Regions from separate parts of the Pararhizobium sp. DWP1-1-3 genome, predicted to be linked through region 3. Evidence: predicted binding sites of a transcription regulator. Region 3 holds the regulator's gene; each other region holds the start of a gene.
The links. The regulator PhoB, encoded in region 3, activates phosphate uptake and scavenging genes when phosphate is short. The targets are predictions, from matches to a motif close to TGTCATNNANCTGTCAT.
Positions count from the first base shown of each region.

Region 1: a site for PhoB is predicted at 2,452-2,468, ahead of ACP7BS_RS23500 (TIGR03364 family FAD-dependent oxidoreductase). Genes of this name have one in related genera too.
Region 2: a site for PhoB is predicted at 4,417-4,433, ahead of ppk2 (polyphosphate kinase 2). Genes of this name have one in related genera too.

Region 1 is NZ_JAFCTR010000014.1:88,628-96,638, reverse strand. It holds gene ACP7BS_RS23515 (2'-5' RNA ligase family protein) at 1-42, shown strand, start outside; gene ACP7BS_RS23510 (alpha/beta fold hydrolase) at 210-1,124, shown strand; gene ACP7BS_RS23505 (M14 family zinc carboxypeptidase) at 1,304-2,362, shown strand; gene ACP7BS_RS23500 (TIGR03364 family FAD-dependent oxidoreductase) at 2,535-3,665, shown strand; gene phnX (phosphonoacetaldehyde hydrolase) at 3,662-4,441, shown strand; gene ACP7BS_RS23490 (ArsC family reductase) at 4,512-4,862, shown strand; gene ybaK (Cys-tRNA(Pro) deacylase) at 4,866-5,339, shown strand; gene ACP7BS_RS23480 (MBL fold metallo-hydrolase) at 5,350-6,234, shown strand; gene ACP7BS_RS23475 (aminopeptidase) at 6,324-7,571, shown strand; gene ACP7BS_RS23470 (pyrroline-5-carboxylate reductase family protein) at 7,568-8,011, shown strand, end outside.
Region 2 is NZ_JAFCTR010000007.1:13,602-21,612, forward strand. It holds gene ptsP (phosphoenolpyruvate--protein phosphotransferase) at 1-2,081, opposite strand, end outside; gene ACP7BS_RS15595 (aspartate kinase) at 2,172-3,425, opposite strand; gene ACP7BS_RS15600 (hypothetical protein) at 3,879-4,256, shown strand; gene ppk2 (polyphosphate kinase 2) at 4,478-5,380, shown strand; gene ACP7BS_RS15610 (winged helix-turn-helix transcriptional regulator) at 5,947-6,450, opposite strand; gene ACP7BS_RS15615 (glutathione S-transferase family protein) at 6,542-7,201, shown strand; gene ACP7BS_RS15620 (sensor histidine kinase) at 7,364-8,011, opposite strand, start outside.
Region 3 is NZ_JAFCTR010000016.1:106,209-114,219, reverse strand. It holds gene pstC (phosphate ABC transporter permease subunit PstC) at 1-876, shown strand, start outside; gene pstA (phosphate ABC transporter permease PstA) at 873-2,195, shown strand; gene pstB (phosphate ABC transporter ATP-binding protein PstB) at 2,208-3,023, shown strand; gene phoU (phosphate signaling complex protein PhoU) at 3,102-3,812, shown strand; gene phoB (phosphate regulon transcriptional regulator PhoB) at 3,920-4,603, shown strand; gene ACP7BS_RS25010 (VOC family protein) at 4,625-5,005, opposite strand; gene ACP7BS_RS25005 (GcrA family cell cycle regulator) at 5,012-5,545, opposite strand; gene ACP7BS_RS25000 (aspartate aminotransferase family protein) at 5,979-7,178, shown strand; gene argF (ornithine carbamoyltransferase) at 7,225-8,011, shown strand, end outside.

The DNA of each region.
Region 1 (8,011 bases), on a different contig from region 3:
AGCGAATACGAATATCTCGATCGCTGGCCTTTGGTGGATTGACCTGTATCGGGCCTTGAGCTTGCAGTGGCAGGCACAAGGCCCGGGCAGATTGTTCGCCATTTCCGAACGTGAGTTCCGGAATTGGGTGTCTAGTGCGAACCGGAAACGAATGCGATCTTGCCGCCATCAGACGGCCATTTCGGCTGTCGCAAAACTGGAAGATCGTCATGTTCCGCTCTCTGATCGCATCTGCCGTCATCGCTTTTTCCGCTCCCGCTTTTGCCGAGGGCGTTCCGCACTATCCTGCAGAGTTCACCACGCAGGAAATCACCACCAACGGCACGGTGCTGCATGTCCGGGTGGGCGGCAAGGGGCCGGCTGTGGTCCTGTTGCATGGCTATGGCGAAACCGGCGACATGTGGGTGCCGCTGGCTGTCGATCTCGCCCGGGATCACACGGTCATCGTGCCCGATCTGCGCGGCATGGGTCTTTCGGCCAAACCAGCTGAAGGTTACGACAAGAAGACGCAAGGTCAGGATATCGCCGGTGTTCTGAAGGTGCTGAATGTGGAAAGGACCGATGTGGTCGCCCACGATATCGGCAATATGGTGGGATACGCCTTCGTTGCTCAATATCCGCAGGACGTCAGCAAATTCGTGCTTTTGGACGCGCCGATCCCAGGCGTCGGGCCATGGGAGGAAATCCTCAAGCATCCGCTGCTCTGGCATTTCCGCTTCGGCGGGCCAGATATGGAACGCTTGGTGGCTGGCCGTGAGCGCATCTATCTCGATCGCTTCTGGAATGAGTTTTCCGCCGATCCGAAGAAATGGGATGAGGCTTCACGGCAGCATTACGCCGCTCTCTACGCCCAGCCCGGTGCGATGCACGCCGGTTTTGCGCAATTCGCGGCCTTCGATCAGGATGCGATCGACAACAAGGCATTTCTCGCCAAGGGCAAGCTGACGATGCCGGTCCTTGCGATCGGCGGCGAAAAGTCTTTCGGGCAGACCATGGCTGTGGTTGCCAGTGCTGCGGCCGACAATGTCACCGGAGTGGTGATCCCGGCATCCGGTCACTGGCTGATGGAAGAACAACCGGAGGCGACGGTTGCTGCAATCCGGTCCTTCCTCGACAAGAAGTGATTTTCTGTCACCGCGAACCTTCTTGAAGTCAATCGGCGCGTGGTCATCCACGCGCCGATTGACGCCTACCATCGCTGTCTCGGCAATGCGCGATCCTGAGCAAGCTGCAAGTTTTGGCATCTTGCGCCCATCGGTCGGAACCCGCATAAGCCCCTGAAATTGCAAAAGGGAAGATGGTCATGGAAATTTCTGAAATCGTCATCAAGGGAGACACACCGGGTGTCGAATGGCGGCTTCCGATCATCCGGTTCAACGGCAGCGACGCCAAGGCGCCGAAAATCTATATCCAGGCGGCATTGCATGCCAATGAACTTCCGGGCACGGCGCTGCTGCATTTCCTGTGCGAAAAGCTGCGTCAGGCCGATGCCGACGGTACGATCCTCAGCGATATCACCATCGTTCCGCAGGCCAATCCGATCGGCACGGCGCAATCGCATTTCGGCGATCTGCAGGGCCGTTTCGACCTCGGCTCGCGCACCAATTTCAACCGCGAGTTCCCGCTGATCCCGCTTTCCGAACGCCAGACGCTGGTCGAGGATCTGGAGCACTATCCGGTGGTCGAACAGCTGAAGCGGCAGCTGCTGCATATGGCGCTGGGGGCCGATCTGATGCTCGATCTGCATTGCGACGACGAATCGGTACAATATACCTATGTCGACGAAGCCTTCTGGCCGGAGGCCGCCGATCTGGCATCGGCGCTCGATATGGAGGCCGTGTTTCTGGCTGACGGCGAAAGCAGCGCCTTCGAGGAAGCTGTCGGCTATGCCTGGAAGCATGAAACCGCCGAAAAGGCAAAGCGGCTACCCGGCCGCCTCGCCGTGACGGTCGAGCTTCGCGGCACGCGCGACGTCTATCCGGACATGGCCCGCAAGGATGCCGAAGGGCTCTGGCGCTTCCTTGCCGCCCGCGGTGCTGTCCGCGGCACCGTCGCCGTCCTTCAGCCTTACAAGGGCAAGGTCACGCCGCTCGACAATATCGAGATGATCCGTGCGCCGCAGGCCGGTACCGTGCTGTTCCATCGCACCATCGGCGACACCGTCGCTGCCGGCGATCTTCTGGCGACGATCATTACCGTACCGGGCATGGAAGGCGGTACGATCGATATCCACGCCCCCCAGGCCGGCCTGATCGCGACCCGCACCTCGCAGCGTTTCGCCCGTCGCCGCGACAACCTGATGAAGATCGCCTGCGACGAGCCCACCCAGGCGGTGCGCAAGCCCGGTGCGTTGGAAGCCTGAGCCACCGTCTTTGTCCTCGGGCCGCGCTTCGGAAAATCCTGAGCGTTTGAGGCGTGAATGAAGTGGATAATCGCCGCCCTGCCGGCGGTTGTCATAATCCTTTTATGGAATTGCGTTCTTTAGCCGCGAGCCAACCCGACCTGACCCGTTGCGGGCACGCAGGAGAGAACGCATGCCCATCTATGATCTCGCCGTTGTCGGTGCCGGTATCGTCGGCCTCGCCCATGCCTATGCGGCGGCGAAACGCGGCAAGAGGGTTATCGTCATCGACCGCGATGCGCAGGCCAATGGCGCTTCGGTGCGCAACTTCGGTTTCATCACCGTCACAGGCCAAGGGGCCGGCGATTGCTGGACCATGGCGCGGCGGGCGCGGGATATCTGGGCAGAGACCGTCGACAAGGCCGGCATCGCCGTCGTTCAGCGCGGCATGGTGCTGGCCTCCCGGTTCGATGAATCCGAAGCGGTGATCGATGCTTTCCTGCGCACAGACATGGCAGAGGGCTGCGCAAGGCTGACGGCGCGCCGGGCGCAGGAGCATATTGCCTGCCTGCGCACCGACGCTGCTCGCGTCTCGCTCTACAGCCCACACGAAATCCGCGTCGAATCCCGCACGGCGATCCCGCTGCTAGCGCGGTTTCTCGAAGAGCAGCTTGGCATCATCTTCCTGCGCAGCACCACCGTTACTGCGGTCGAACCGCCGCGCGTGGAAACGGCGGATGGCGTGATCGAGGCCGAAACGGTGGTCATCTGCCCAGGCGACGATTTCACCGGCCTTTTTGCCGAGCGCATTGCTGCCTACAATGTCACCCGCTGCAAGCTGCAGATGCTGCGCGTGCGGCCGCGCCAGCCGGTCCGTTTCAAGACGGCCGTGATGTCCGATCTCGGACTTGGCCGCTATCTCGGCTATGCCGACCTGCCCGAGGCCGAGCTGCTGAAGAAGCGCCTCGATGCCGACCTGAGGGCGGAGCGCGACAACGGCATCCACCTGATCGTCACCCAGTCGGCCGATGGCTCGCTGGTCGTCGGCGACAGTCACCATTACGCCGCGACGCCCGATCCCTATGCCTCCGACGCCGTTGATGCCATGATCCTTGGCGAATTCGACCGGGTGCTCGATCTGCCGGGACGCGTGATTTCCGAGCGCTGGATCGGAACCTATGCCTCGGCGCCGGACCGCTGGCGTTTTACCGACAAGCCTTCCGATAGCACCCGCATTGTCGTCGTCACCGCCGGATGCGGTGCCTCGACGGCGTTCGGCATCGGCGAGGAAACCATCAATGAACTCTATGGGAGTGCCGCATGAGCAAGTTCAAGGCCGTTATATTCGATTGGGCCGGCACCGTCATCGATTTCGGGTCCTTCGCACCGATGGGCGCCTTTGTCGAAACCTTTGCCAAATTCGGCGTCCATGTGACCATCGCCGATGCCCGCAAACCGATGGGGCTGCCGAAGCGCGCCCATATCAGCGCCATGCTGTCCGAGCCGCATATCGCGGCGGGCTGGACATCCGCGCAAGGGGCAGCACCCGATGAAAGCGCCATCGACAGGGTCTATGACCTGTTCGTGCCGTTGAACGAAGAGGTGGTCGGCGACTATTGCACGCTTGTTCCAGGCACGCTCGAAACGGTTGCCTACCTGCGCGCCAAGGGCATGAAGATCGGATCGACTACCGGCTATACGCGCTCGATCATGGAGCAGGTGCTGCCGCTTGCGGCCGAACAGGGCTTTGCGCCCGAAAACCTGATCTGCGCCGATGACCTGCCGCTTGGCCGCCCGACGCCGATCGGCATGTACAAGTGCTTCCTCGACCTGATGGTCTATCCGGCCGGCGCGGTGATCAAGGTCGACGATACCGAGCCTGGGATTGCTGAGGGCGTGGCCGCCGGCTGCGTCACGGTCGGACTGACGCTCTCGGGCAACGAGGCAGGCCTGACACTGCCGGAGCTTGCCGCTCTTTCGCCGAACGAACGCGCTGCCCTTCATGAAAAGATCGGTGCCAAGCTCAAGGCCGCCGGTGCCGATCACGTCATCGAAACCGTCGCCGGCCTGCCGCAGCTGATCGACATGCTGGAGCGCTGATAGACGCCGTCCGGCATTCTCAGCCGGATATCTTCATGCTATCCCGCATACCGGTAAAAAGGGATTGAGCATGAGCGTGACCATTTACGGCATCAAGAATTGCGACACGATGAAGAAGGCGCGGACCTGGCTGGAAGGCCAGGGGATCGCCTATGATTTCCACGACTACAAGGCCTCCGGCGTGTCGCGCGAGACGCTGCAGCGCTGGACGGCGGCGCTTGGCTGGGAAACGGTATTGAACCGCGCCGGAACCACATTTCGCGCGTTGCCGGATGCCGACAAGCAGGAGCTCACCGAAGACAAGGCGATCGCCCTGATGCTCGCCCAGCCGTCGATGATCAAACGCCCGGTGCTCGACCATGACGGCACGCTGACTGCCGGCTTCAAGCCGGAAATCTATGGCGGCCTTTTCCAGGGATAGACCATGTCGAAGAGCACCCGCGCGACGCTTGCGCTGACAAAGGCCGCAGCCCCCTTCACCGTCCACACCTATGACTACGACCCGTCGGCCGACCGGATCGGCATGGCGGCGGCCGAGGCGTTGGGCGAGGCGCCGCACCGCGTGTTGAAGACGCTGATGGCCGAGGTCGATGGCAAACCGGTCTGCGTGGTCGTGCCATCCGATCGGGAAGTCAGCATGAAGAAGCTGGCGGCGGCGTTTCAGGGCAAATCGGCCAATATGATGAAACCGGCCGAGGCCGAGCGGCTGACCGGCTATCATGTCGGCGGCATCAGCCCGTTCGGGCAGAAGAAACAGGTGCCGACGGCGATCGAGGAGGCAGCCCTTACCGAGCCGCTGGTCTATATCAATGGCGGCCAGCGCGGCCTGCAGGTACGGCTTAAACCCGATGATGCCCGCAAGGCCCTGAACGCGGTTGCCGCCCCGCTGATTGCCTGAGAGAAACACTATGTCCGAGATGACCGAGACGCTTTCGATCCTTGAACCCTATCCCGGCATCTTCGCCTATTATGACGGGCGGATTGCCGGCAAGCGGTTGCATGCCGAAGGCCCGAACTGGCTGGACGATGGCGCCTATTCCCTGGGCGTTGCCTCCTATGCCATCGTCGATGGTGACGAAGCGCTGGTCTATGACACCCATATCTCGCTGGCACACGCGAGAGCAATCCGGGCACATCTCGAAAGCCGCGGCGTCCGCACGATCCGCGTCGTGCTCAGCCACTGGCACAAGGATCATATTGCTGGTACCGCCGTGTTTGCCGGTTGCGAGATCATCGCCCTCACGTTGACGGCGCAGAAGCTAGAGGAGAACCGCGACCGGATCGAAGTGGCCAACCCACCGATTGCGCCGCTGATCATGCCGACACGGCTGTTTGATGAAAAACTGGAGCTCACGGTCGGCCAGCGCCGTGTCGAACTGCATCATTTCGCGATTCACAGTGCGGACGGCAATGTCATCTGGCTTCCGGACGAAAAGCTGCTGCTGGCCGGCGATACCCTGGAGGATACCGTCACCTACATTGCCGAACCCAAGCGGATTGCTACGCATATCGGCGAACTGCGGCGTCTGCGGGAATGGCCGATCGACAAGATCCTGCCGAGCCACGGTGACAGGGTCCGCATCACCGAAGGCGGATATGCACCGGCACTGATCGATGCGAATCGAAGCTATCTCGAGCGCCTGGCGGCCGCGATTGCGCAAGGCGAAACCGTGATCCCGCTACTGAAGGACTTCGCCGCCGCCGATATCGCGTCGGGTGCCATCCTTTATTTTCCGCCCTATGAAGCGGTCCACCAAAGCAATATCGCGGCCATGACCGCTGCCATGCAATGATGGGCTCAGTTGCGCAAATGCGCCTTCAATTTAGCCACAAAGCACACTAAGTCTTTCGTGTGACGCCAATTCAGCAGACAGGTACTCCCATGACCTCTCCCGTTCACCAAGCCGTCGATCCCGTCAAACTGGACAAGCTCGCCGAAGTCGCCATCAAGGTGGGGCTGAGGCTTGAGCGTGGCCAGGATCTCCTGATCACGGCGCCGATCGCCGCGCTACCGCTGGTGCGGCTGATCACCAAGCATGCCTATATCGCCGGCGCCGGGCTGGTGACGACGTTTTATTCCGACGAGGAAACGACGCTCGCCCGCTATGCCCATGCCCCCGACGAGAGCTTCGACAAGGCCAGTGGCTGGCTTTACGACGGCATGGCCAAAGCCTTTGCCGGCAACACCGCCCGTCTTGCCATATCCGGCGATAACCCGATGATGCTGGCCGCCCAGGACCCTGCCAAAGTGGCGCGCGCCAACAAGGCGATGTCGATGGCCTACAAGCCGGCGCTGGAGAAAATCTCCAATTTCGACATCAACTGGAACGTCGTCTCCTATCCCAACCCCGCCTGGGCGAGGCAGATGTTCCCGGACGATGCCGAAGCTGTTGCCGTCGAAAAACTCGCCAATGCGATCTTTGCCGCCTCGCGCGTCGATGTCGCCGATCCGATCGCGGCTTGGGGTCAGCACAATGCCAACCTCGCCAAGCGCTCCGCATGGCTGAACGGCGAGCGTTTTTCCGCGCTGCATTTCACCGGCCCCGGCACCGATCTGACGGTCGGGCTCGCCGACGGTCATGAATGGCATGGCGGCGCCTCGACCGCGAAGAACGGCATCACCTGCAATCCCAACATTCCGACGGAAGAGGTCTTCACCACGCCGCATGCGCTGCGCGTCGAAGGCCATGTGTCGAGCACCAAGCCGCTGTCGCATCAGGGCACGCTGATCGACAATATCCAGGTTCGTTTCGAAGGTGGCCGCATCGTCGAGGCCAAGGCGTCGAAGGGCGAAGAGGTGCTGAACAAGGTGCTGGATACCGACGAAGGCGCGCGGCGCCTCGGCGAAGTGGCGCTGGTGCCGCATTCCTCGCCGATCTCGGCCAGCGGCGTGCTGTTCTACAACACGCTGTTTGATGAAAACGCCTCCTGCCACATCGCGCTCGGCCAGTGCTATTCGAAATGCTTCCTTGACGGCGCCTCGCTCAGCCAGGAACAGATCGCGGCGCAGGGCGGCAATTCCAGCCTGATCCATATCGATTGGATGATCGGTTCAGGGGAAGTCGATATCGACGGCGTTCGCGCCGATGGCGCCAAGGTTCCAGTCATGCGCAAGGGCGAATGGGCTTGACCACGCTCGGCGTCATCGGCGGAACCGGCTGGCTCGGTGGGGCTCTGCTTCGCCCAGCACTCGCCAAGGGTTTCGTCGCTGCCGCCGATCTCATCCTGTCGTCGCGCAGCGGCAAGACGGCAGGTTTTGAGGGCTGGCCGGATATCCGGTTTGTCACCGATAACCAGGCACTGGCGGCACAATCCGACATCGTCATTCTGTCGGTGCGGCCGGAAGATATTGATACGCTGGAGCTTGATCTGTCCGGCAAGCTGGTCATCTCGGTCATGGCCCGCGTGCCTGCAGAAGCGCTGCTTGCGCGCTTCAAAAGCGAACGCGTCATTCGCGCCATGCCGAATGCCTGCGCCGAGCAGGGGCTTTCTTTTACCCCCTGGCTTTCGACACCGGGGGTGACTGCTGCGGACGCTGCTTTTGCCGACGGCTTCTTTGCCTGCTCCGGA
Region 2 (8,011 bases), on a different contig from region 3:
AGCAGCGCCATCGCCGACAGCGGCTTGCTCGCCATCTCGCCGCACAGCGTCACCGACGTCTCGTTGCGGTCGCCCGCCCGGACGATATCGCGCAGGATGCGCAGGAACGGCCGGCCGAGCACGTCGAAGCGGTCGGACACCCGCGCATTGCCGCGATCGACCGCCATGGCGAACTGGAACAGGTCGTTGGAGCCGACCGAGACGAAATCCACCTCGTCCATCAGTTCGTCCAGCTGCCAGAGCAGCGCCGGCACTTCCAGCATGGCGCCGAACTGCAGCTTGCGCGGCAATTGCTCGCCGATTTTCGATTGCCGCTGGATTTCCTTTTGCAACAACTCGCGCACCGTGCGCAGCTCGGAGACCTCGGTCACCATCGGCAGCATGATGCGCAGTTCCTGGCCGGCGGAAGCCCGCAGCATGGCGCGCAGCTGTGTTCTCAGCAGGCCCGGCCGGTCGAGCGACAGGCGGATCGCCCGCCAGCCGAGCGCCGGGTTTTCCTCTTCCGCAGCGCGGAAATAGGGCACGACCTTGTCGCCGCCGATATCGAGCGTGCGGAACGTCACCGGCTTGCCGGCCGCCTGTTTCATGACGTTGCGGTAGAACAGTTCCTGCTCTTCCATCTTCGGCATGGTCGATGCGATCATGAACTGCAGCTCGGTGCGGAACAGGCCGATGCCCTCGGCGCCGGATTCCACCAGCTGCGGCAGATCGACCAGAAGGCCGGCATTCATCTGCAGCTTGATCCGCTTGCCGTCCAGGGTGACCGGCTCGACGCCGCGCAGCGCCTTGAACTGCTCCTGCTTGCGCGCCCGCAGCCGTACCTTTTCCTCATACGCCCGCTGCAGATCGGCCATCGGCCGCAAATGCACCTTGGCATCGTCGCCATCGACGATGATCGGATCGCCATTTTCCGCAAGCGCCACCACGCCCGCAGCCTGGCCGACCACCGAAATGCCCATGGCCCGCGCAACGATCACCACATGGCTGGTCACCGCACCGTCCTCGAGCACGAGGCCGCGCACGTTTTCACGCGGATAATCCAGCAGCTCGGCCGCCCCCATCGCACGGGCGACCACGATCGCGTCGGTGGGAAAATTCGTCGCCGACATCTTTGCGCCGTACCCGGTCAGCTGCCTGAGCAGCCGGTTGGCCAGATCGTCGAAATCATGCATGCGCTCGCGCAGATACGGATCCGTCAGCCGGATCATCCGCGCCTTGGTTTCGCTCTGCACCCGCTCGACCGCCGCTTCCGCCGTCAAACCGTTGCGGATCGCCTCTTCGAGCTTGCGCACCCAGCCGCGGTCATGCGCAAACATCCGGTAGGCTTCGAGAACCGCCCGGTGTTCGCCTTCCATGGAAACGTCGCGGCGCGACAGCATGTCGTCGATCGAGATGCGCAAGCTACCCAGCGCTTCGGCCAGCCGGCCGAGCTCATGATCGGTATCGTCGTTTAAAAGGTTGGTCACGACGATGCGCGGCTCGTGCAGCACGACGTAACCCAGCCCGATGCCGTCGTTGAAGCTCGAACCGTCGATCGTCACGGGCCGCGACAGGTCGAGTTCCAGCCCCGGGCGGGTCAGCTTCTTCAGCTCGCCGGTCGCCACCATTTCGGCCAGCACCATTGCCGTTGTTTCCATCGCCTCGACCTCGTCGTCGCGATAGGTGCGGCTGGCCTTGTTCTGCACGACGAGAACGCCGAGCGAGCGGCCGGTGCGCAGGATCGGCACGCCCAGGAACGAATGATAGATTTCTTCGCCGGTCTCCGGCAGGTAGGTGAAGGCCGGATGCGCCTGCGCGTCGGAAAGATTGAGCGGCCGTGCCGAGGCCGCGATGGTGCCGACGAGGCCCTGCCCCATCTTCAATTGCGCCAGATGCACGGCGTCCTTGTTCAGGCCTTCGGTGGCGTAGAGTTCGAGCACCCCGTCTGAGCGCAGCACATAGACCGAGCACACTTCTGCGACCATGTTCTGCGCAATCTGGCGAACAATCTGGTCAAGGCGATCCTGCGGCTCGAGCGGTTCCGCCATCAGTTCGCGCAACCGCCTGAGGAGGACGCGTGGACCCGCAGAGAGGTCTCTCATCGCGCAACGTCTCCCGAATAAAAGTCAACAACTGCAAGCGGTAATTTGTTCCGGCTTATAGAAGCGAAAACGCCGTCACCACCGTCCGCTTTAACTCTTATCCAGACCGTAGACGGAATGCAAAGTGCGAACGGCCAATTCGGCATAAGCACCATCGATCAGGATGGAAATCTTGATTTCCGAGGTGGTGATTGCCTTGATGTTGATGCCTTTTTCGGCAAGTGCGCGGAAAGCGGACGCAGCCACGCCCGCATGGCTGCGCATGCCGATGCCGATGACCGAGACTTTGACCAGGCCTGATTCGTTCTGGATGACGTCGAAGCCGATCTTGTCCCTCGAATCGTTGAGCACCTTCAAGGCCTTGTCGACGTCGGTGGAGGGCACCGTGAACGTCATGTCGGTCTTGGAACCGTCCTCGGAAATGTTCTGGACGATCATGTCGACATTGATATGACTTTCGGCCAGGGGGCCGAAGATGGCGGCGGATACGCCGGGCCGGTCGGCCAGGCGCCGCAGCGAAATCTGCGCTTCATCCTTGGCATAGGCGATGCCGGTGACGACTTCCTGTTCCAAAATCTCATCCTCATCACAAATCAGCGTACCGGGCGGGTTCAGAAAATCGCCCATGCCCGGCGCATCGGGGTCTACGAAACTGGAGCGCACGAAGGTGCGAACCTTGAATACCATGGCAAGCTCGACCGAGCGAACCTGCAGGACCTTGGCGCCGAGCGACGCCATTTCCAGCATTTCCTCAAACGCGATCTTCTTCAGGCGCTTGGCCTTCGGCTCGATGCGCGGGTCGGTGGTGTAGACGCCGTCGACATCGGTATAGATATCGCAACGGTCGGCCTTGACCGCAGCGGCGATCGCGACTGCCGACGTGTCGGACCCGCCGCGGCCGAGCGTGGCGATCCGGTTGTCGGGTCCAAGCCCCTGGAAGCCGGCAATGACCGCCACCTGGCCCTCGCCGAAACGGCGGATCAGTTCGGTGCCGTCGATTTCCATGATGCGCGCCGCGCCATGGGCGTTGTCGGTCCTGATCGGGATCTGCCAGCCCTGCCAGGAGCGGGCGTTGATGCCGATATTCTGCAGCGCCAGCGCTAGGAGACCGGAGGTCACCTGCTCGCCGGAGGCAACGACAGAATCGTATTCGCGCGCATCGTGCATCGGCGAGGCATCGCGTGTCCAGGCAACCAGTTCGTTGGTCTTGCCGGACATCGCCGATACCACCACCGCAACCTCGTGGCCGGCATCGACTTCACGTTTCACATGGCGGGCCACATTCCTGATGCGATCCATATCCGCGACGGACGTGCCGCCGAATTTCATCACGATGCGTGCCATGTGCCTCTACCGGTCGAAAATGCTGCGCGCAAACCCGCGCCCGTGTCGTCTCAAGTCGCCGGTCTCTTAGCGAAATTGCCGGCGCGGTGCAATGGAGAAGGATGCGGGTTATTGCAGCATTCTTCTTTGCGTCCGGAAGCAGCCACTGCAGTGTACTGATATTGCCATACAACCAGAAACCGCATAAACACGCCAGCTCCTGACGCTGTTTTGGCCGCTTCCATCAACAATATCGCCTAGCCCATGTCGACACACAAACAACACACATCGCGACGCGCCAAATCAACAAAGCTAGCCAACCTGAGAATTGGGCTCACTGTCGGCTGGTTTTTGCTTGGTTTATTACCATTGCTACTGCCAATTTTCAGACTCCAGTACTTACCGGCTGTGGACTGGGTTAACCAGGCGACGGGAGCCGCATTAAGCGCTGCAGTAGTTTCGGCAGCCATATACATGAGTATCGCTGTCGTCCGAGCGAAAACCAAAGAAACTGGAATTGGGGAGGCGCGAAAGGCGCTGGCGGTGGTTGTTTCGCCGGTATTTGGATTTTTCATCAGCTATTCGGCAGTCATGGCGGGCGGCCCGGCGATCATTACGCTGGTCGCCGGCCACAACGTCGAGCACATCTACACTGTTTCGGGTGTGCAGACGGGAAGATCAAGCAAATGCGGAAATTCCGTCACAATGGATCAGTTGCCAATTGTCGCCCAAACGCTGTGTTACATCTCCGACGAAGTGCGGAAAACTCTTCATCCCGGCGTACAAATCGCGATTACCGGGCGAGGCACACGATTTGGTGTCTTTGCAAGACAACTGCGGCGGATTGATTAGCTCCGTTTCAAGGTCAGCATGCTCTCCCGACTGCCGGAAAACTATTCAGGCGGCATCTGGACCAACGAGATAGAGATGGTCGCCAAGGAACGTCGCAACCACGGCCGGTAGCGCCGCCGCGCCGCTGTTTCAAACCTTCAGATTGGCAGAACAATGCCACTGTCATAGACCTGTCATGAAGACCTGCTCCTGTGCCGGCGACCAACGGGGATGTGTGACCAATGATCGACCAACTCGACCGCATCAAGGCGGAAATCGCCGACAGCTTTGACGAAGAGCTGGAAATGCAGATGGAAGAAGACCGGCTCGACGAGCTGGTCGCCGAGGGCATGTCGGGGCCGGCCGAGCCCACGCTCGAGCGCAAGACCTATTTCCGCGAGCTGTTCCGCCTGCAACATGAGTTGGTGCGCCTGCAGGATTGGGTTCAATACAAGAAGCTCAAGGTCGTCGTGCTGTTCGAAGGCCGCGACAGTGCCGGCAAGGGCGGCGCCATCAAGCGCGTCACCCAGCGGCTCAATCCGCGCGTCTGCCGGGTCGTCGCCCTGCCTGCACCGACCGAGCGCGAAAAGAACCAATGGTATTTCCAGCGCTACGTGTCGCAACTACCGACGGCGGGCGAAATGGTGCTGTTCGACCGCTCCTGGTACAACCGTGCCGGCGTCGAGCGCGTCATGGGCTTTTGCACGCCGGAGGAACTCGATGAATTCTTCCGCACCGTTCCGGAATTCGAACGCATGCTGGTGCGCTCCGGCATCATCCTGATCAAGTACTGGTTCTCGATCACCAACGAGGAGCAGGAGTTCCGCTTCCAGATGCGCATCCACGATCCGCTGAAACAGTGGAAACTGTCGCCGATGGACATGGAAAGCCGCATTCACTGGGAGGATTACACCAAGGCCAAGGAAGAGATGCTGGCGAAAACCCACATCGAGGAAGCACCGTGGTGGGTCGTCCAGGCGGTCGACAAGAAGAAGGCCCGCCTCAACTGCATCGCCCATCTGCTCGCCCAGATCCCCTACGAGGACGTCCCCAAACCCGACCTCGTCCTGCCCGACCGCGTCCGCAACGACGACTACCAGCGCCACCCGGTTCCACCGGAACTGTATGTGCCGGAAGTGTATTGATTGGGAGTAATGGCCCGGCTGGAATGGGCTGGGTTTGAACTGATGAAAAGGGCCTCCCCGGCTTTGATGGGTTCATTGGGGGCATCAAGCGGCATCCCAAACCTCCGTCATTCCTGTGCCCGTCACAGGAATCTAGCCACGGCGCGTCGGCGCCGTGAAAAGAGTCCTTCGCTCACGGACGTGAGCGGACTGGATCCCCGCCACAAGGGCGAGGATGACGGAAAATGAGGTATCCGCTTCGGCAAATTGCCCCTTTGGGAGCTTCGCCGTCAGGGCGCTCCCGCAAAAGCCGCTAGGCTTCAGTCACCGCCCCACGCTGGGTGTTGTGGCTTCAGTTCACGCCTCTTTTGCTTGTAAACGGCACTCCACCTCCCGTCATCCTCGCCCTTGTGGCGGGGGTCCAGTGACCCCACGTCCGTCGGGTCAAAAGACTCTTCACGCCAAAGGAGAAGCCGTTCTCTCGCCGCGCAGACGCGCGGCGGCTGGATCCCCGCCACGAGGGCGAGGATGACGGAGAGGAACAATCGCGAGAAACCAACCCAAAGCCCCGTGTCAGCCCACTTCTCTCAACCCACAGCCCCCGCATTCCTCGCCACAACCGCCAGATACGCCGCCCGCAGCTCCGCAAACACCGATCGCGCCGGCGCCGGCGCATCCAGATGCAGCGCCCGCAATTCCTCCATGAAATCAGTCCACACCGCCGGTCCGCCCTCTTCCAGCAGTTCCGCGCGGATCGACAATTCCTCGGAGGCCCGCGTGTGCCGCCTGCCCCAGGCGCCCATCTGCGCCAAAAGCGGCACCAGCTGGATCGAGGGTTCGGTCAGGCTGTAGATGCCCTTCTGTTTATGACTCGGATCGTCGCGGCGCGACAACAGCCCGCTTTCGGTCAGCCGCTTCAGCCGGTCGGCCAGGATGTTCGAGGCGATCCCCTCCTCCGACTGGGTCAAAAGCTCGCGAAAATGCCGCCGGTTGCCGAACATCAGGTCTCGGATGATGATCAGGCTCCAGCGGTCGCCGAGCATTTCCAGGGTCAGGTTGATCGGGCATCCCGATCGTTGTGCAGTATCCACGGTGCATCCTCGTTAAAACCGCTTGCAATATAAGATCGGTCACCGTACAAAACAACCAGTTGCAGATTGAAATCAGTTATTGGAGGATATGATGAAACCGCAGCTTTTCGCCCACCCGTTCTCGTCCTACTGCCAAAAAGTGCTCGTGGCGATCTACGAGAATGGCACCGACTTCGACTATCGCATGCTCAGCCCCGAGGAGACCGGCACGGTCGAGGAGTGGCAGTCGATCTGGCCGATCAAGCGCTTTCCGGTGCTGAAGGACGGCGAAAACGCGGTGATGGAGGCGACCATCATCATCGAATATCTGATGTTGAACTATCCCGGCAGCGTCCGCCTGATCCCCGAAGACCCGAAAGCGGCGCTGCGCACCCGGATGATGGACCGCTTCTTCGACAATTACATCATGACGCCGATGCAGAAAGTGGTGTTCAACCAGATCCGTCCGGAGACTGAGCGCGACCCCTATGGGGTCACCGAGGCCAAGGCCATGCTGGACGATGCCTATGGCTGGCTCGACGGCGTCGTCGCCGAGACCGGATGGGCGGCCGGCGACACGTTCAGCCTTGCCGATTGCGCCGCCTGCCCGTCGCTGTTCTATGCCGACTGGGTGCATCCGATTGCCGAGCAATTCCCCAATGTCCGCGCCTACCGCGCCCGCCTCCTCGCCCGCCCCTCCTTCGCCCGCGCCATCGACGAAGGCCGCCCCTACCGGTCATTCTTTCCGCTCGGCGCGCCGGACAGGGATTGAGAGGTACTGCTTTTTCTCTTCTCCCCCACGGGGAGAAGTGCCGAGCGCATGCGAGGCGATGAGGGGGGCTCTCCGCAAGTTCAGAGCCTGCAGCCCCTCATCCGGCCTTCCAGGCCACCTTCTCCCCGCTGGGGAGAAGAGAGAGGTGGCGCACCTTCCCAATCAGCCAACAACATCCTCTACACCGAACCGCAACACCACCTCGAACCCGTCCGCCCGGCCGCTGGCTGGCGAGAGCACCTCGAAGCCGGCATTCATCTGCTGCAGCAACCGCTCGGCGATCGACAGGCCGAGCCCCGAGCCGGGGGATAGGCTGTTGCCGCGACCGAAGCGTTTGCGGACTGCCGCCAGATCGTCCGGCGACAGGGCGGCCGCGCCATTGACGATACGGACCACGCCGCCCGCCTCCAGCCGGATGTTCACCGGCTCTTCGCCATCGCCATGCACAAGGGCATTTTCGATCAGGTTGCGCAGCACGATGGCAAAGGCGTCCTCGCTGTAGCTTCCTTTCAGCGCCGCCCCCGGTTCGCGGTAAAGATACAACCGCCTCGCGCCGGGCTCGCTGCGCATAAAATCGGTCACCACCAGTTCCAGCACGCGCGCCAGATCGACGGCGACGGTACCGGCGCCGATACCGGCTTCGGCCCGTGCCAATTGCAGCAGTTTCTCGGTGGTATGGCCAAGATTGGCCAGCGACAGTTCGATCTGCTGGGCGCGCCGCTTGCGTGGCCCCTCCAGCTCGGCGATCAGCATCTGCGTCTGCGCCAATGCGCCGGCGATCGGCGTTCTCAGCTCATGCGCACTGTTGGC
Region 3 (8,011 bases):
ATCCTGACAACGGTCGGTATCGTTGGCTCGATGCTGTCGGAAGCCATCCGCTTCTTCCAGTCGGTGTCCCCCAGCGCGTTCTTCTTCGGCACGGTCTGGGACCCGCGATTTTCGGCCGCTGGTAGCGGTGGCACGGAAGGGCAGTTCGGTCTGCTGCCGCTTTTGGCCGGCACGCTCTACATCGCTTTCGTCGCCATGCTCTTTGCCGTGCCGGTCGGCCTGTTTGCCGCCATCTACATGGCGGAATATGCAAGGCCTGTCGTGCGTGGCATTGCCAAGCCGCTGCTGGAAATTCTCGCCGGCATTCCGACCATCGTCTACGGCTTCTTCGCGCTGGTGACGGTCGGGCCTTTCCTGCGCGATATATCCGCCCAGCTGAATGGACTGGTGACTGGAAACTACGTCAATTTCATCCAGGCACAGAGCGTTCTCACCGCTGGTCTCGTTATGGGCATCATGCTGATCCCGTTCGTGTCGTCGCTGTCGGACGATATCATCACGCAGGTTCCGCGTTCACTGCGCGATGGTTCGCTTGGCCTCGGCGCCACCCGTTCTGAGACCATCAAGCGCGTCATACTCCCGGCAGCACTTCCCGGCATCGTCGGTGCCCTGCTGCTGACGGCCTCGCGTGCTGTCGGTGAAACCATGATCGTGGTGCTGGCTGCCGGTGTTGCCGCCCGCATGCAGCTCAACCCGTTCGAGGCGATGACCACGGTCACCGTCAAGATCGTCAATCAGCTGACAGGCGACCTTGAGTTCAACTCGCCACAGACGCTGGTGGCGTTCGCTCTCGGCATCACGCTGTTTGCCATCACGCTCTGCCTCAACATCTATGCACTCTATATTGTGCGCAAGTATCGGGAACAGTACGAATGACCGACATGACATCCTCCGTACAGTCCGCCTTCGTGCGCCCGGCGCAGACAAGACGCGATATCGGTATCAAGAAGCGCTATGCCGCCGAACGCCGCTTCAAGGCTTACGGCTTGACCGCCATCCTGATCGGCCTGTTCTTTCTGTTCGTTCTGCTGTGGACCGTCGTCTCCAAGGGCTACACGGCTTTCCAGCAGACGGCGATCACTCTGCCGATCGAGTTTTCGGAACAGATCGTCGATCCGAAGAACGAGCGGGGCGCCAATCCTGCCAAGCTGATGACGGCGAACTATCCTCTTCTGGTGCGTGACGCGCTGGTGAAAGCGCTTGGTATCGATCCGGCCAACAAGCCGCTCGTCAAGCAGGCGACGGACATGGTTTCGGCCAGTGCCCGCACCCAGCTGCGCGATCTGGTTGTTGCCAATCCGGCCATCATCGGCACGACCGCCAATGTTTCCCTTCTGGCGGAAGGCAATATCGACAGTGCCAACAAGGGCCAGATTGACCTGACCGTTGCCGAAGCCAACCGCAAGGTGAAGGATCAGCAGCTCGAATGGATGAAAAAGCTGACCGAAACGGGCGCCATGGCCAAGCAGTTCAATACGGGTCTGTTCACCTATGGTGCATCGAGCCGTCCTGAAGCTGCCGGTATCGGGGTCGCCGCTCTCGGTTCGCTCTACATGATGCTGATCGTCCTGGTGCTTGCCCTCCCGATCGGCGTTGCAGCATCGATCTATCTGGAAGAGTTCGCACCGAAGAACCGGCTGACCGATCTCATAGAGGTCAACATCAACAACCTCGCGGCCGTTCCGTCCATCGTCTACGGTCTGCTCGGCCTGTCGATCTTCATCAACTTCGCCGGCATGCCCCGTTCGGCTGCCGTCGTGGGTGGTCTGGTGCTGACATTGATGACGCTTCCAACGATCATTATCGCCACCCGTGCAGCCCTGAAGGCGGTTCCGCCATCGATCCGCTCGGCAGCTTTGGGTCTTGGCGCTTCCAAGATGCAGACGATCTTCCACCACGTCCTGCCGCTCGCCATGCCGGGCGTCCTGACAGGCACCATCATCGGTCTGGCGCATGCGCTCGGCGAAACCGCGCCGCTGCTCCTGATCGGCATGGTGGCCTTCGTCGTCGATTATCCGGGCTCGCCGATGGACCCGTCCACTGCTCTGCCGGTCCAGATCTACATGTGGGCCAACGAAGCCGAACGTGCATTTGTCGAACGGACTTCGGGTGCGATCATGATCCTCTTGATCTTCCTCGTCGTCATGAACCTTGGCGCAATCCTGTTGCGGCGTCGCTTTGAGCGGCGCTGGTAGTGAGGTAGAAACATGAACATGATGTCAGAAGCAGCAGTTGAAAAGGCGCTGGACCAGAAAATGAACACTGTTCCCTTCAAGATGATCGGAAAGGACGTTTCGGTTTATTACGGCGAGAAGCGTGCGCTTTTCGATGTGAACCTCAACGTTCGCGAAAACACCGTCACCGCGCTGATCGGCCCGTCGGGCTGCGGCAAGTCGACATTTCTGCGGACGCTCAACCGCATGAACGACACCATCGACAGCTGCCGCGTTACCGGCAAGATCACCCTTGATGACGGCGACATCTACGATCCGAGCATCGACGTGGTGGAACTTCGTGCCCGCGTCGGCATGGTCTTCCAGAAGCCCAACCCGTTCCCAAAGTCGATCTACGAAAACGTCACCTACGGTCCGAAGATCCACGGTCTCGCCCGCACCAAGGCCGAACTCGATCAGATCGTCGAGTCAAGCCTGCAGAAGGCCGGCCTCTGGAACGAGGTGAAGGATCGCCTGCATGAATCCGGCACCGGCCTTTCCGGTGGTCAGCAGCAGCGTCTGTGCATTGCCCGCGCCGTTGCCGTCAGCCCGGAAGTCATCCTGATGGACGAGCCGTGCTCGGCGCTGGATCCGATCGCGACCGCCAAGGTCGAGGAACTGATCCACGAACTGCGCACGAACTACACGATCGTCATCGTCACGCACTCGATGCAGCAGGCCGCCCGCGTTTCGCAGCGCACCGCCATGTTCCACCTCGGCAATCTCGTCGAGGAAAACGACACCGACAAGATGTTCACCAATCCGGACGACCAGCGTACCCAGGATTACATCATGGGCCGCTTCGGCTGAGGACTTAGCTTGCCACCCTGTCATGAGGGCAGGGTGGTGGCCTTCCAACCCGGATTGTGATCGCAAGGAAAAACAATCATGTCTACGCACATTGCTTCCGTCTACGACGAAGATCTGAAGTACCTGACCCGGCGTATCTCCGAGATGGGCGGCCTGGCCGAACAGATGGTGGCCGAATCCGTGCGCGCGCTGGTCAATTCCGACCTGGCGCTTGCCCAGAAGGTCATTTCCGACGACGCCATTCTCGATGAGGCCGAGCGCCAGATCGGCGAAAAAGCAATCGTCACCATCGCCAAGCGCCAGCCGATGGCTGCCGACCTGCGCGAAATCATGGGATCGATCCGCATTGCCGCCGATCTCGAGCGGGTCGGCGATCTCGGCAAGAACAACGCCAAGCGGGTCATCGCCGTATCGACCGCCAGCCTGCCGCGTCAGCTGGCCCGCGGCCTCGAGCATCTGGCCGAGCTTGCGCTCGTTCAGCTCAAGGAAGTGCTCGACGTCTATGCGTCGCGTTCGCCGGAAAAGGCCAACAGCATCCGCGAGCGCGACAATGAGATCGATGCGATCTACACGTCGCTTTTCCGTGAACTGTTGACCTACATGATGGAAGATCCGCGCAACATCACGCCTTGCACGCATCTCTTGTTCTGCGCCAAGAACATCGAGCGCATCGGCGACCACGCCACCAACATCGCCGAAACCATCTACTATATGGCGACCGGCGCGCAGCCTGTCGGCGAGCGACCGAAGGACGATACGGCCAACACGGTCGGCGCGATCGGTAACTGATCACGCGATAAAGTAAGTAAATTCTTACGCACTGATTGCGCGAGCGGCCGCTGGAGCCGCTCGGCAAGCCTTCGGCCATCCGGCCGGGCGCCAAGGAGCTGAACTGAATGTTGCCAAGAATTGCCGTCGTTGAAGATGAAGAGGCGCTCAGCGTCCTCCTCCGATACAATCTTGAGGCCGAAGGGTTTGAAGTCGATACGATCAATCGTGGCGACGAGGCGGAAATGCGCCTGCAGGAACGCCTTCCCGATCTCCTGATCCTCGATTGGATGCTGCCGGGGGTTTCCGGCATCGAACTGTGCCGCCGGCTGCGCCAGCGCTCCGAGACAGAGCGCCTGCCGATCATCATGCTGACGGCACGCGGCGAGGAAAGCGAACGTGTTCGCGGGCTCGCCACCGGCGCCGACGACTATGTGGTCAAGCCGTTCTCGACGCCCGAACTGATGGCGCGGGTCAAGGCGATGCTGCGCCGGGCCAAGCCCGAAGTGCTGTCAACGCTGCTGAAATGCGGCGATATCGAACTCGACCGCGAAACCCATCGCGTCCATCGCAAGACCCGCGAAGTCCGTCTCGGACCGACCGAGTTCCGCCTGCTGGAATTCTTCATGGCCTCGCCCGGCCGTGTCTTTTCGCGCTCGCAGCTTCTGGACGGCGTCTGGGGCCACGACATCTATGTCGATGAGCGCACCGTGGACGTCCATGTCGGACGCCTGCGCAAGGCGCTGAACTTTTCCAACATGCAGGACGTGATCCGCACCGTGCGCGGCGCCGGCTATTCGCTGGAAAGCTGAGCGCCGTACAGGAAAGAACCGTCAGGCACTGCCGAGCGGTTCGCCAATCTCGATGGCGTGACCATCCGGATCATAAAGGCGGAAGACCCTCTGCGCCCAGGCTTGCGTCTCGATGGGGTGGATGAGGTTTACATCGCCGGAAATGCGCTCGAAAAGCGCATCCAATTTATCGTGTTCGAAATAGAGCAGGATATTTTGTCGGCCATAGGGCTCGGGAACGACTGACGGCTGTCCCCAGACCGTCGTTTCCAGGGATTTGCCGTCATGGATGGCAAATCCCGTTTCAAACATAACAAAATTGCCGAAGTCTCGGCTGATCACCAATCCCAGTATCTCGCAATAGAAAGTCTTCGAGATGCCGATATCCCGCACGAACGGGATGGGATTGACGAAACGGCCGATCCGGCCTCAGCGGGCCCGGCGACGCTCGCCGGACGGCTGGTAGGCAAGCTTGGCGTGGAATGTGCAGTAGGGCGATGTGTCCGGGGAATCGTTGCCGCAGAAGTGGAACTCGTCCTTCATCGGATCGCCAATCGGCCACTTGCAGGTGCGGTCGGTAAGCTCGGTCAGGACCAGGCGGCGCGACATCGGAACGACAACGTTATTGCCGGCCGGCGCTGCTTCCTGATCCTCGCTCGCGCCGATTTCCACTTCTTCCTTCATGACGGTTGCACCGGCGGTGCGGGTCACTGTGCGGGTGGCGGTCATGCGCGACGCTGTGTAAGTCGGTGCACGCGGCGCAGCGGACGGTGCTGGACGTTTTGCACGTGCCGTTGCGGTGCTGCCGCCGGCCTTGGCGCGGCCCGGCAGGCAGAGACGGTGGACCTTGCCGATGACGGCGTTACGGCTAACGCCGCCGAGCTGTGCAGCGATCTGGCTCGCGCTCAAGCCTTCGGCCCACAATTTCTTGAGTTTTTCGACCCGCTCGTCAGTCCAATTCATGGTCTTGTCTCCATTCCCAGCGTTGGTGATGGTCGAATCCTCCACCGAGCCCTGGATATGATCCGAGGCTGAAACGCGATAACACTTTTGGTGACTAGGTCCGCCGCATGCGTTCTAGTAATTGTTTCTTAACGTAGAGCCCGGGGGACTCTCTGACAAGAGTCCGGGGAATCTCACCGAATCGATTTCTGAGTTTTCCCCAACTTGCTTGCTATGCGTGGCATTTTTGCAAGGGTATCCGGCTAAAAAAATTGCGTCCGCTGTATAGCCGCGAATTGCCGGAAATCAGGGGCTTTTGTTGACATCGCAGTGCGAAGTGAAGATAGTGCCCCTGCCGCCGAAAGGCGGCATTTTGATTTTTTGCGGGTTGGTCACAGCCCTATCGACGACGCCGATTGTACAATTGCCGTGATGGTTTGAGGAGACATGCGCCATGGCCGATGCCACGCCGCTTTATGACACATATGCACGCGCGCCCCTGCGCTTCGAGCGCGGCGAAGGCGTCTGGCTGATCGCCGAGGACGGTACCCGCTATCTCGATTTTGCTGCCGGTGTGGCGGTTAATTCGCTGGGGCACGCACATCCGCATCTTGTGTCGGCATTGAAGGAGCAGGCAGACAAGGTCTGGCACCTCTCCAACCTTTATGAAGTTCCCGGCCAGGAAAGCCTCAGCCGCCGGCTGACGGAAGCGACGTTCGCCGACAAGGTGTTCTTCACCAATTCCGGTGCAGAAGCGCTGGAATGCGCCATCAAGACGGCGCGGCGCTATCATTTTTCCAAGGGCCAGCCGGAAAAATTCCATATCATCACGTTCGAAGGCGCCTTCCACGGCCGCACGCTGGCGACCATCGCCGCCGGTGGGCAGGCAAAGTACCTGGAAGGTTTCGGCCCGAAGGCGCCGGGCTTCTATCAGGTGCCATTCGGCGACATGGGCGCCCTGAAGGCTGCCATCAGCGAAGAGACCGCTGCGATCCTGATCGAGCCGATCCAGGGCGAGGGCGGTATCCGCACGGTACCGAAGGAATTCATGCAGGAATTGCGTGCCCTTTGCGACGAATACGGCCTGCTGCTCATCCTCGACGAGGTCCAGAGCGGCGTCGGCCGGACCGGCAAGCTGTTTGCGCATGAATGGGCCGGCGTCACCCCGGACATCATGGCGGTCGCCAAGGGCATCGGCGGCGGTTTCCCGCTCGGTGCCTGCCTTGCGACCGAGGACGCGGCGTCCGGCATGGTCGCCGGCACGCATGGCTCGACCTATGGCGGCAATCCGCTGGCCATGGCCGTCGGCAATGCCGTTCTCGATGTCATCCTTGCCGACGATTTCCTGCAGAACGTCCGCGATGTTTCTCTGGTCTTCCGGCAGGGCCTTGCCTCGCTGGCCGATCGTTTCCCCGATGTCATCGAGGAAATCCGCGGCGAAGGCCTGATGCTCGGCATCAAGGCCAAGGTGCCGTCTGCCGATCTGCTGAAGGCCATCCGCGCCGAAAGACTGCTGGCGGTGCCAGCGGGCGAGAATGTCATACGCCTGCTGCCGCCGCTGGTGACGACAGCCGAAGAAGCCCGTGAAGGCCTGGCGCGGCTTGAACGCGCCGCCGAACAGCTGACAACGGAGCGACGACAGGCATCGGCCTGAACGATGCTTCGCTAACACGCTGAAAAAACACAGGACTTTGAATAGAATGGCCGGCACCAGACATTTTCTCGATCTTTCTGCCATGACGACAACCGACTTGCGGTCGATCATCGAGGACGCCCGCGTCCGCAAAGCCGACACCAAGGCCGGAACAGCCGAAAAGCCGCTGGCCGGCAAGATGCTGGCGATGATCTTCGAAAAGCCCTCGACCCGTACCCGCGTGTCCTTCGATGTCGGCATGCGCCAGCTCGGCGGCGAGACGCTGTTTCTGTCCGGTACTGAAATGCAGCTCGGCCGCGCCGAGACCATCGGCGACACGGCCAAGGTCCTGTCCCGCTATGTCGATGCCATCATGATCCGCACCACCGATCACAACCGGCTGCTGGAACTGGCCGAGCATGCCACGGTGCCTGTGATCAACGGCCTGACGGATGCCACGCATCCCTGCCAGATCATGGCCGATATCATGACGTTCGAGGAACATGCAGGCCCGGTCAAGGGTAAGACGATTGCCTGGACCGGCGACGGCAACAACGTGCTGCATTCCTTCATCGAAGGTTCGGCGCGTTTCGGCTACCGCATGAACATGGCCGTGCCGCTCGGCTCGGAGCCTGACGACAAGATCCTCAACTGGGCCCGCAACAATGGCGGCGAGATCAAGCTCTATCACGATGCCGATCAGGCCGTGGACGGCGCCCACTGCGTCGTCACCGATACCTGGGTGTCGATGAACCAGGAACACCGCGCCCGCGGCCACAACGTCTTCCAGCCCTTCCAGGTCAATGCCCAGCTGATGGCGAAGGCCGACAAGGACGCGATTTTCATGCACTGCC